4 regions of the Paenibacillus sp. P46E genome follow, and region 3 is predicted to be linked to each of the others. Evidence: riboswitches for the same ligand, from Rfam matches in the RefSeq annotation. Region 3 holds a riboswitch; each other region holds the start of a gene.
The links. A riboswitch is a leader RNA that binds a small molecule or an ion and turns the genes downstream of it on or off. The one in region 3 is predicted to bind cyclic di-GMP.

Region 1 (2,185 bases), on a different contig from region 3:
CTTTCTCTTCTGAGAGTGACCTCATGCTGGAGAGCGCATTGAAAATCTCTGGAGCAATCGAAAACATTTCTGCTATTACAGAAGAAACTGCGGCGGGAACCCAAGAGGTATCCGCAGCAATGAACGAACAAATAAATGCCCTGCACTCTGTTGCAGAAGAAACAGATAAAATGACTCAAGCAGTATTTCAACTCCAGAAAACGATCCATATCTTCAAATTTTAATCCCCTTTTTCTTAGACCGATTCATATGAAGCGGTCTTTTTTTGTTCACAAAATAATCAATGTTATTTTCAGCAAATTCAGTTTTTTGGCAGCAGCAAGAACCGTTATTTCTTTTGCACTTCTCTCCGCTATTTTTAATGAAAAAAATAAAATGTATGCAATGGGATTGAAAGGGTGTTTTGAACATTAGTCTTATTAACCCAGATATAAAATGAGTACACCTGATTACTCCAATGTAATCCTCCATTTCCATACATAGGGATAGTTCAATATACCTGATATATTTCCGTTTCAATATTTCTTCACAATTTGTATTATTAAGACTTTTTTGCACTAGATTATTTTTTGGATTCGCCCTGTTTTACAACTCAACCGGACATCTTCTTACAATTGACATTGTTCGTTAATTTCGTCATAAACTGAGCTTTTCAGCACAAATATATTGACAAGAGAGGAGTTAGAAATATATTGTAAAGTAAAAATATGCATTATTTTCAATACATCATAACGGCAAAATTCTCCGAAAGGGAATGACGCAAAGCCATGGATCTACAGTCTCATTTTTATGGGACCAAGACAGCCAGGTTGCTGAACAACCGAAGGTCTGGGAAACCCCCGTTCTTAACGGTTATTCATTGCAGCCGACCTGTACTCTCGTGAGTGCAGGTTTTCTATTGTTGGCTAAATAAAAAACATTGGGTGGGTGGATTATCTGAAAACGGTCGCAGATTATATGGCTGAGGCACTACGAAACCTCGGCGTAACACATTCCTTTGGCATAATCGGCAAGTCTATTTGTCCCGTAGTTCTAAAAATGGTAGATTACGGGATTGAATTTATTCCTGGCAGACATGAGTCCAGTTCCGGGTTCGAAGCAGCAGGTTATGCTCTCAAAACCGGCAGGCTGGGTGTAGCTTTTGGGACCTCGGGGCCAGGCGGAACCAATCTTCTTACTGCTGCAGCGCATGCAAAAGCGAACAACCTGCCTGTACTATTCATTACAGGGCATCAATCTATCAAGGAACTGGGAATTCCACAGTGCCAGGATTCTTCGTCATATCTGGCTGACCTGGCAGACATGTTCAGACCGGCTACACTCTTCAGTAAACTGGTGGAGCGAGGCGATCATTTCAGCACCTTATTTAACCATGCTATTTCCATCGCTCTGGGCGGGCAGCGTGGTCCGGTCCATTTATGTATACCGTTTGATGTGCAGACGGAAATGCTGGAAGAATGCCGGATAGTGATTCCAGAGCGTGAACATCTCGTAAGCACTGCTAATTTCGAACGTGTAATTTCAGCAATTAATACCTCTAGCAATCCTCTTATTATTGCCGGCAAAGGGGTTAACCGTTCTATTGCACACCAAGAGCTTATTCAGCTGGCTGAAACTTTTAACATCCCTGTTGTTACCTCACCGGGAGGAAAAGGTGCGATCCCTTGGGATCACCCGTTATACCATGGACCAATCGGTGTTGGCGGCTGCAAGCACGGTGATGATTTATTGAACCGCAGTGATCTGTTCATTGTGCTTGGATCACGTCTGAGTGACATGACGATCTGCAATCTAAAGGCTGAAAATCACCCTAAAACACTTATCCAATTTGATGTTGACCCTACCTTCGTAGGAAAAATTTTATCTTCACAGACCATCTCTATAGGCGGCGATTTACGCGATAATTTGTCTTTTTATCTAAAGAATATAGATACTGCCGCTATAAAAAAACACATAACAGAAACCGATGTTGATTATGCGGAAGAGTTGCCTGTTCTCTCCAAGCTGTCACTAGCTTCGGTTATGAGTACCCTAAGCGATTTGATTCCTTACAACAACACCGTTTTTGTGGATGACGGCAGCCATGGCTTCAACGCTGTAAAATGGTACAACGTGAAAAAACCGGGCAGTTTTGTCTTTGATGCCTATTTTGCCTGCATGGGCAATTCCATTGGCATGGCCATTG
Region 2 (2,185 bases), on a different contig from region 3:
TCGACTTTTTAGATATCCCCTCAAAAATGTACCAGGGTTCGCTCCCCGTTGAAAAGCGTGCGCTATGCGTTGATGGCGATAATGATTACGAAATCGAGTTTCGAAATGTCTCCTTCAAATACCCTTCGTCAGAACAGGAGACGCTTCGTAACGTATCGCTCAAATTTAAAGTTGGCGGAAAGCTCGCGGTTGTGGGTATGAACGGAAGCGGTAAGACAACCTTCATCAAGCTGCTTTGTCGGCTATATGATCCGGCTGAAGGGGAAATTCTACTCAACGGTATTAACATTAAGAAGTATAGTCATGAAGAGTATATGTCGATTTTTTCGGTTGTTTTTCAGGATTTCAAGCTGTTTTCATTCAGTTTAGGTCAGAATGTAGCGACCAGGGTCGATTACTCTAAGGCCAAGGTTGAGGCATACCTAACGGAAGCGGGCTTCATGAAGCGGTATAGCACAATGCCGAGCGGAACTGAAACATGCTTATACAAGGACTTTGACGAAAAGGGTGTAGAAATCTCCGGTGGAGAAGCGCAATTAATTGCGCTAGCACGCGCGCTGTATAAGGATGCACCGATTATCATCCTTGATGAGCCGACTGCCGCACTCGACCCGGTAGCCGAATTTGAGATTTATTCGAAATTTAACGAGATCGTCGGCAATAAAACGGCAATTTACATCTCGCACCGTCTATCTAGCTGCCGCTTCTGCGACGATATTGCTGTATTTCACGAAGGCGAGCTAATTCAAAGAGGCAGTCATGATGCGCTAGTTTCCAACAAGAGCGGAAAGTACCATGAGCTATGGTATGCTCAAGCGCAGTATTATGAGGTAAATAATGACGTTGTGGTAGAACAGAACAGCGTATCTAAACATCTTAACATGTGACATCGGCGAATTGTGGATTTAACAAGCCACGGTTCGGCTCCATATGGAGTATTAGTGAAGACACCTTAAGGGGTGTCTTTTTAGTTTTAGTGGCTGTTTTGAATTATACGTGGCGTTGAGATGAATGGTGCCATACAGAAATGTAAAAATTGGTTGTAACACTCAGCAGTATAAATTATAATTAGTGTCAGCTTGTAGATTAATGTCGAATAATGTATTTTCTTTCAGATAATCTCAATAATAATAGGGCACACTCGTTGAAAAACGGGGTCGCAAAACTACAGGGGCTATTACATTTCCAATTTGGATATGTTATGCCAGCCAGTTACCGAAGGCAAGGAAACCTCTCCTTTTCGGGAGAGGTTTTTTGTTGCAATGGGCCTGATTCATAAGGTGGGGGAACATTGAGTATATTTAAAAAGTCGATTGTATTTATCATAGCTCTGATTATTTTTGGACTACTAGGTAATATGCTCAACCTATCCCTATTGCTGGGGGTCAATTTTATCTTCGGTAGTATATTTACTTTTTTGATATTGCGGATATATGGTCTTAAATGGGCTTTAGTGGCATCGGCTATTGTAAATGGTTACACTTTGTTTCTTTGGAATCACCCTTACGCTATGCTTGTTTTTGTGCTGGAAACTTTATTTGTCGGCGTCTTCTACAGAGGGAAAAGGATTGTTCTTATTGATAGCCTATATTGGATGATTTTAGGGATGCCTCTCATATGGGTATTCTATCGTTATGCCCTGGATATGAATTTCACCGCTTCCTTGCTGGTTGTGCTTAAGGATGCCGTGAATGGTATTTTAAATGTACTGATTTCCAGTTTAATCTTTACTTATCTGCCTCTTATTAAATGGCCATCATTCCAAAAACGCAAGATGTCGAGCTCTCTTCATGATGTGCTTTTCAACATATTTGTCACGTTTGCCTTTATAACTTTGCTTCTGGTGACGGTGATGATCGGTCATGAACAGTATCACAACATGAATGAAAAAATAAAGTCAGAGACTGAACGAGATTCCGCTATCATCCGCAATGATCTCACAGAGTGGGGAGAAGTTCATGTTGCCGCAGTGAATACTTTATCGATGGTGGCGGCTGAGAATAGGATGGAAGAGATGGATTCACTGCAGCGCCAAATGGCTTATCTACTGGCGTTATATCCGGATTTTACTACTTCATACATTGCTGATCGCAACGGAGTTACAAAGCTGTTCTCTCCATTACTAAATAACAAAGGAAATTCAACGATTGGCTTAAACTTCTCGGATCGGCCTTACTTTGAATAT
Region 3 (2,185 bases):
TCAATGCTATGTCAAGGAGATCAGCTCAGAGATTGCGTTGCTGCCAACACATCATGCCGCGTCTGACTGGATGGCGGAGATCGTAAACGCCACCGCAGACTGCATCGCTCTCTATGGTACCAAAACACTCTCAGATGCCGAAAGCCAGCATCCGCTTCCCGAGTCATTGCGCCGGGCCCGCGACCTTCAGCTAGCCTGGTTCTCGGAGCTGCAGGGACAATGCTCACTGACCTCCATCCGCGATCTCGGCGCGGTCTTCTCCCACCTGAACCGGGTGCTGGAGGAAATCGAACAGGCCGACTACGTGGTGATATCAGCCGCACCGCAGAACAGCAAGACAGAGGCTACCCGCGCTATGCACTTCATACAAAAAGGACTCTCCCACAAGCTTTAGGCTTGGGAGCGTCCTTTTTTTCTGGAATATCGGCCATACTCCCCCGCAAAATCCCCTTTTAATTCAGAATTCAATAAATAGAAAAAATCCTTAATTACATTTAATTTACAATAAATCAACAATTAGCTACATTTATCATTATTTATAGTCTAAATCAATTATTCCAGTTGAAAATTCGCTACTTAAGTACTAGAATTAATGTTGTTTACTGAAGTTTTTATTGGACAGAGTGCCAGTATTGACCAGTTTTTTGTCGATTACAGTCGATTTAATGGGCCTTGTACTGAGTATATATCATTGATCTATTCCTAAAGGCAAACTGTCTGAAAGGACAGGACGCAAAGCCATGGGCCTAAGAGTACAGGTATTGCTGTTTTATGGTCGCCAGGTTGCCAATAGAGACGCCATTTGGTCGGATATCCCAAGATATCGCATCACGGCTCCATGATGTTCTTTTCTGTACAGATACCATTGATTATACGAAAAGTGAGGTTACGAGAATGCCGCAGCATATTATCGAACGTTCACGGTACGAGTTCATTGCTTCCATGCTTCTTGGAAAGCACAATCTCATGGATCTTTATTCTGTGGATGCTCAGACGTTTGGCGGAACAGACAGAGCGAAGAACGGCGTTATCATTATCCAGAACAACCAAATTTTCATCACGCCTCCTCTGCCTGGCGGCATGCCCGCTGTAATTTCAGCTGTCCATCCCGTAATCCTTAAGATCAATGGCCAAACCCTCACAGAGCCAACGCCAATCACGTCTGCAGATGATCTCACCTGGGAGATTTGCGAGAAGCCACAATACCAGATTACTGTATCCGATGATAAGCTCAAAGTGTACTTTACGCTTTACCGTGCCGAAAGATATGCCTGGAATCTGGTCAACAGTCCGGCTTCAGCCAATGTCACGGTCCGTGCAGAAATGAACCGTGATTCCTTGTTGTCCGTTCTGTCGATAGCGCAGATTATGTCTGGCTTTGAGAAAAGATCCATTGTCAGCTCGCTCAACATCCCCGCTCTCTATGAAGAACTGAACAACCCGACCTATCTTCCTGTCTGCATAGCAGAAGGCAAGGCTCCCGTACCCGGGACCAATGCGAGACTGGAGCTGCTGTTTCAGAAGAAGATAGACAATGCCTTCAAAGGGACCTGCCCTTCTGATGATGAATCCAGCCACTATGAATTCCTTACTGTAGAAGAAGGCGAAGTGTTTGCACAGAAGCTCCCACCCCAAGAGGGCCTTCCCGGATTCACCGTGTATGGCGGTGTCCTTCCCCCGCCCCCACCGCGGGACCTTACTCTATTGACCGGACACTATGCGGTACTGCTTCCAGGGGGACAGATCGCTGCCCGCTGTAAAGGCAGACCGCGCATTACCGGATACGGAACCTTTGTAAAAACGATTGATTTCCCCCAAACCTATAGGGTTCCGCAGAATGATGCCGTGGAACCTGCCACCATCAGGTTCGCGGGAGATATTATTGCAGCTCATCCTCTGAACAAGAACACGGTTATTGAAGCCCTGGGTAATGTATACATATACGGTGACGTTCACCACTCCAGAATCTCGGCAACAGGCAGTATATTTATCAGCGGCAAAGCAGTCGATAGTGAATTGTACGCCGGAGCGTTCGGCGCCGCACACCACCGTCTGTGCAGCTTTTCCGAGCTGCTGATCCAAGAGATCTCCAGTCTGAGGGAAGCCGCTAAGAACCTTGCCGAGACGGTCGAGTCCACGATGCAGACCGTTAAGTACGGCTTAGTCATTATGCTGCTGCTGGAGA
Region 4 (2,185 bases), on a different contig from region 3:
TATGCAGGAAGGTCTCGAACTGCTCTACCTGAATCAGGCGGTTCAGCAGCTCCTTGCGCTCGGTATTGTTCAGCGGCGCGGGGGAGCTTGTGGACTCCGCCTGACTGTTCAGCCAGCGAAGCTCCTGTTCGTCATGCACATGTCCAAATTCATAGGCGATAGTCTGCGTATAGGCCTGGCGCATCCGGTGAACGGCATCCCATGCGGTATGAACATCCGGCGGCGCATTCTCCCAGATCAGCGAGGCAGGCAAAGCAATCAGGTCCTCGCGGGTCAAGTCATAGGTTTGGTAATCCAGCCATTTGGCCATAGGGCTGTTAACCTGCTCCAGCGGATCGATATTGGCGGCCATATGGCCATATATACGAATATTGGCGATTAGCTTGGAAGCTCGTACGGCCTTTCTCAGCCACTCGGTGTCTCCCGAAAGGGTCGGCTGCGGAGCCTGAACGGCATCCGGAGCGAGCGGAGGAGGGCCGGAAACGGTAAACAAATCGCGGTAATGATGTTCTACGGATGAAGGATCATGAACGAATTGCTCATATTTCTCTTGAATGTAGCCCAGATTGGGGCCGTGATACTTACTCCAAATGGATTCGTTATAGGGCTCTTTAACTGCCATGAATACATCCTCCTAACGGATGAACTCCACGTGCCGCATGAGGCTTGGGCGCCCAGTGGAGCTGCGATGGTTGCGGTTTCATTCCTCATCTTATTGTGCTACTTTCAAGGCGTGTAATCAATTCATACTTTCGGGGAATCCGTTCGCAAAGCGGCATGATTCAGTCCTTAAATGATGAAAAACGGATATTGGTTACCGGAAGCTGGATGTGAACAGGGTGATCCGGTAATAATTACCCAAGAATGTCCCCGAATGCATCATGAACAGATTCTAAAGTCATATCTATTGGACAAATCCCAGCAAAAAAAACTGTTCTTTTGCACTACTTGTCATAAATAATTTCCATAAATCGACACACTTTTTGTGTAAGATCTTATATAATGTTATTGCGGATAACGGTTTCATTGTTTTCTAACCAGATCCTTTCATGTAAAGGATCCAGTAAAGGGTAAACCTGCTGAAAGGCAGGGACACAAAGTCTCGGGTCTAATGTAGAAAGGCTTCAACTACTACGACGGCCGGACTGCCTGGGGACGCAAAAATTCTAGGAGGAGATATCTTGGATAAGTCCAACCAGGGGAATGACGGAGAACTGCTGATGGGTGATCTGGATCTAGAATGGGTTTATTTGCTGATATCAGCGAAGAAAGCAGGCATCGGTGCAGATGAAATCCGCCGGTTTTTAAGTGAAAAGACAACGTTGCAGGTGATGTAGGGACGTTTACTTTGCAGGAATACATACAGAAAAGGGCTCAGCGCCAGACGCTGTGCCCTTTTCTGTATCGCTGGATCCTTAGGACAACCGTCCGATTATTGATCTTTCTGTTCCAGCCGCCATTTTTGATAATCGAGGAATTCTTTGAATTCCCGTTTGCTTATACCGGAGGCCATGGCTTCCTGAACGAGACGGAACCATTCGCCATCTAGTGCGGATTCGTCAGTCTCTGAGGGCTCGCCATAGAGCAGGCTGTGGATAGACACCTGGAGCGCATCGGCGATTTTTTCAATGAATTGAATAGAGGGGTTGGATTGGATATTTCTTTCTACATTGCTTAAGTATGATTTTGCCACATCAGCCTTGTCCGCTAATTCGGATAAGGACCAGCCTTTTTCCAGACGGAGTTGGTGGATACGACTTCCCATATTATCCGGCACGATTACAACGCCCCTCCGTACTTATTGTTAAAATATAAGAATTTATCTGTTTTACGCTATAAATTATCCTTATATTTCTCGCTGAAGCGGATACCGTCCTTATAAGGACGGCGAAGCCGTTTCCACTTGTCAGTATAACAAATTTCCGTAAAATGGACAAAAATCAATCGTTACAAAGGAAAAACAGCCTATTCTGCTCCGTCTCCGGAATCAGGGTAGGCTGCTTCAGCATGCAATCCGTTATGAATTAATAATCTTTTTTAGGGCCTTGTTTGGCCTCGAAGTTCCAAGTCAGCTTCAGCTTATCCTTTTGGAAATAGTTCTGTGTTTCACCGTTGTCAACGAATTCGAACTTGACTGTAAAGCTGTCGCTGCTCTGAGCTTTGATGCCGTCAGCTTCTGTCCAGA

Region 1: another riboswitch for cyclic di-GMP. It lies ahead of A3849_RS24495 (thiamine pyrophosphate-binding protein); the one in region 3 lies ahead of A3849_RS04295 (flagellar assembly protein A).
Region 2: another riboswitch for cyclic di-GMP. It lies ahead of A3849_RS06255 (bifunctional diguanylate cyclase/phosphodiesterase); the one in region 3 lies ahead of A3849_RS04295 (flagellar assembly protein A).
Region 4: another riboswitch for cyclic di-GMP. It lies ahead of A3849_RS32270 (anti-repressor SinI family protein); the one in region 3 lies ahead of A3849_RS04295 (flagellar assembly protein A).

Annotation. Positions count from the first base shown of each region.
Region 1 is NZ_LVYZ01000066.1:6,622-8,806, forward strand. It holds gene A3849_RS24490 (methyl-accepting chemotaxis protein) at 1-224, shown strand, start outside; cyclic di-GMP riboswitch class I at 724-817, shown strand; gene A3849_RS24495 (thiamine pyrophosphate-binding protein) at 928-2,185, shown strand, end outside.
Region 2 is NZ_LVYZ01000027.1:71,815-73,999, forward strand. It holds gene A3849_RS06250 (ABC transporter ATP-binding protein) at 1-887, shown strand, start outside; cyclic di-GMP riboswitch class I at 1,125-1,220, shown strand; gene A3849_RS06255 (bifunctional diguanylate cyclase/phosphodiesterase) at 1,292-2,185, shown strand, end outside.
Region 3 is NZ_LVYZ01000014.1:165,806-167,990, reverse strand. It holds gene A3849_RS04300 (FUSC family protein) at 1-394, shown strand, start outside; cyclic di-GMP riboswitch class I at 698-791, shown strand; gene A3849_RS04295 (flagellar assembly protein A) at 895-2,185, shown strand, end outside.
Region 4 is NZ_LVYZ01000002.1:310,746-312,930, reverse strand. It holds gene A3849_RS02660 (2-oxoglutarate dehydrogenase E1 component) at 1-622, opposite strand, end outside; cyclic di-GMP riboswitch class I at 1,060-1,153, shown strand; gene A3849_RS32270 (anti-repressor SinI family protein) at 1,182-1,337, shown strand; gene A3849_RS02650 (helix-turn-helix domain-containing protein) at 1,433-1,765, opposite strand; gene A3849_RS02645 (TasA family protein) at 2,025-2,185, opposite strand, start outside.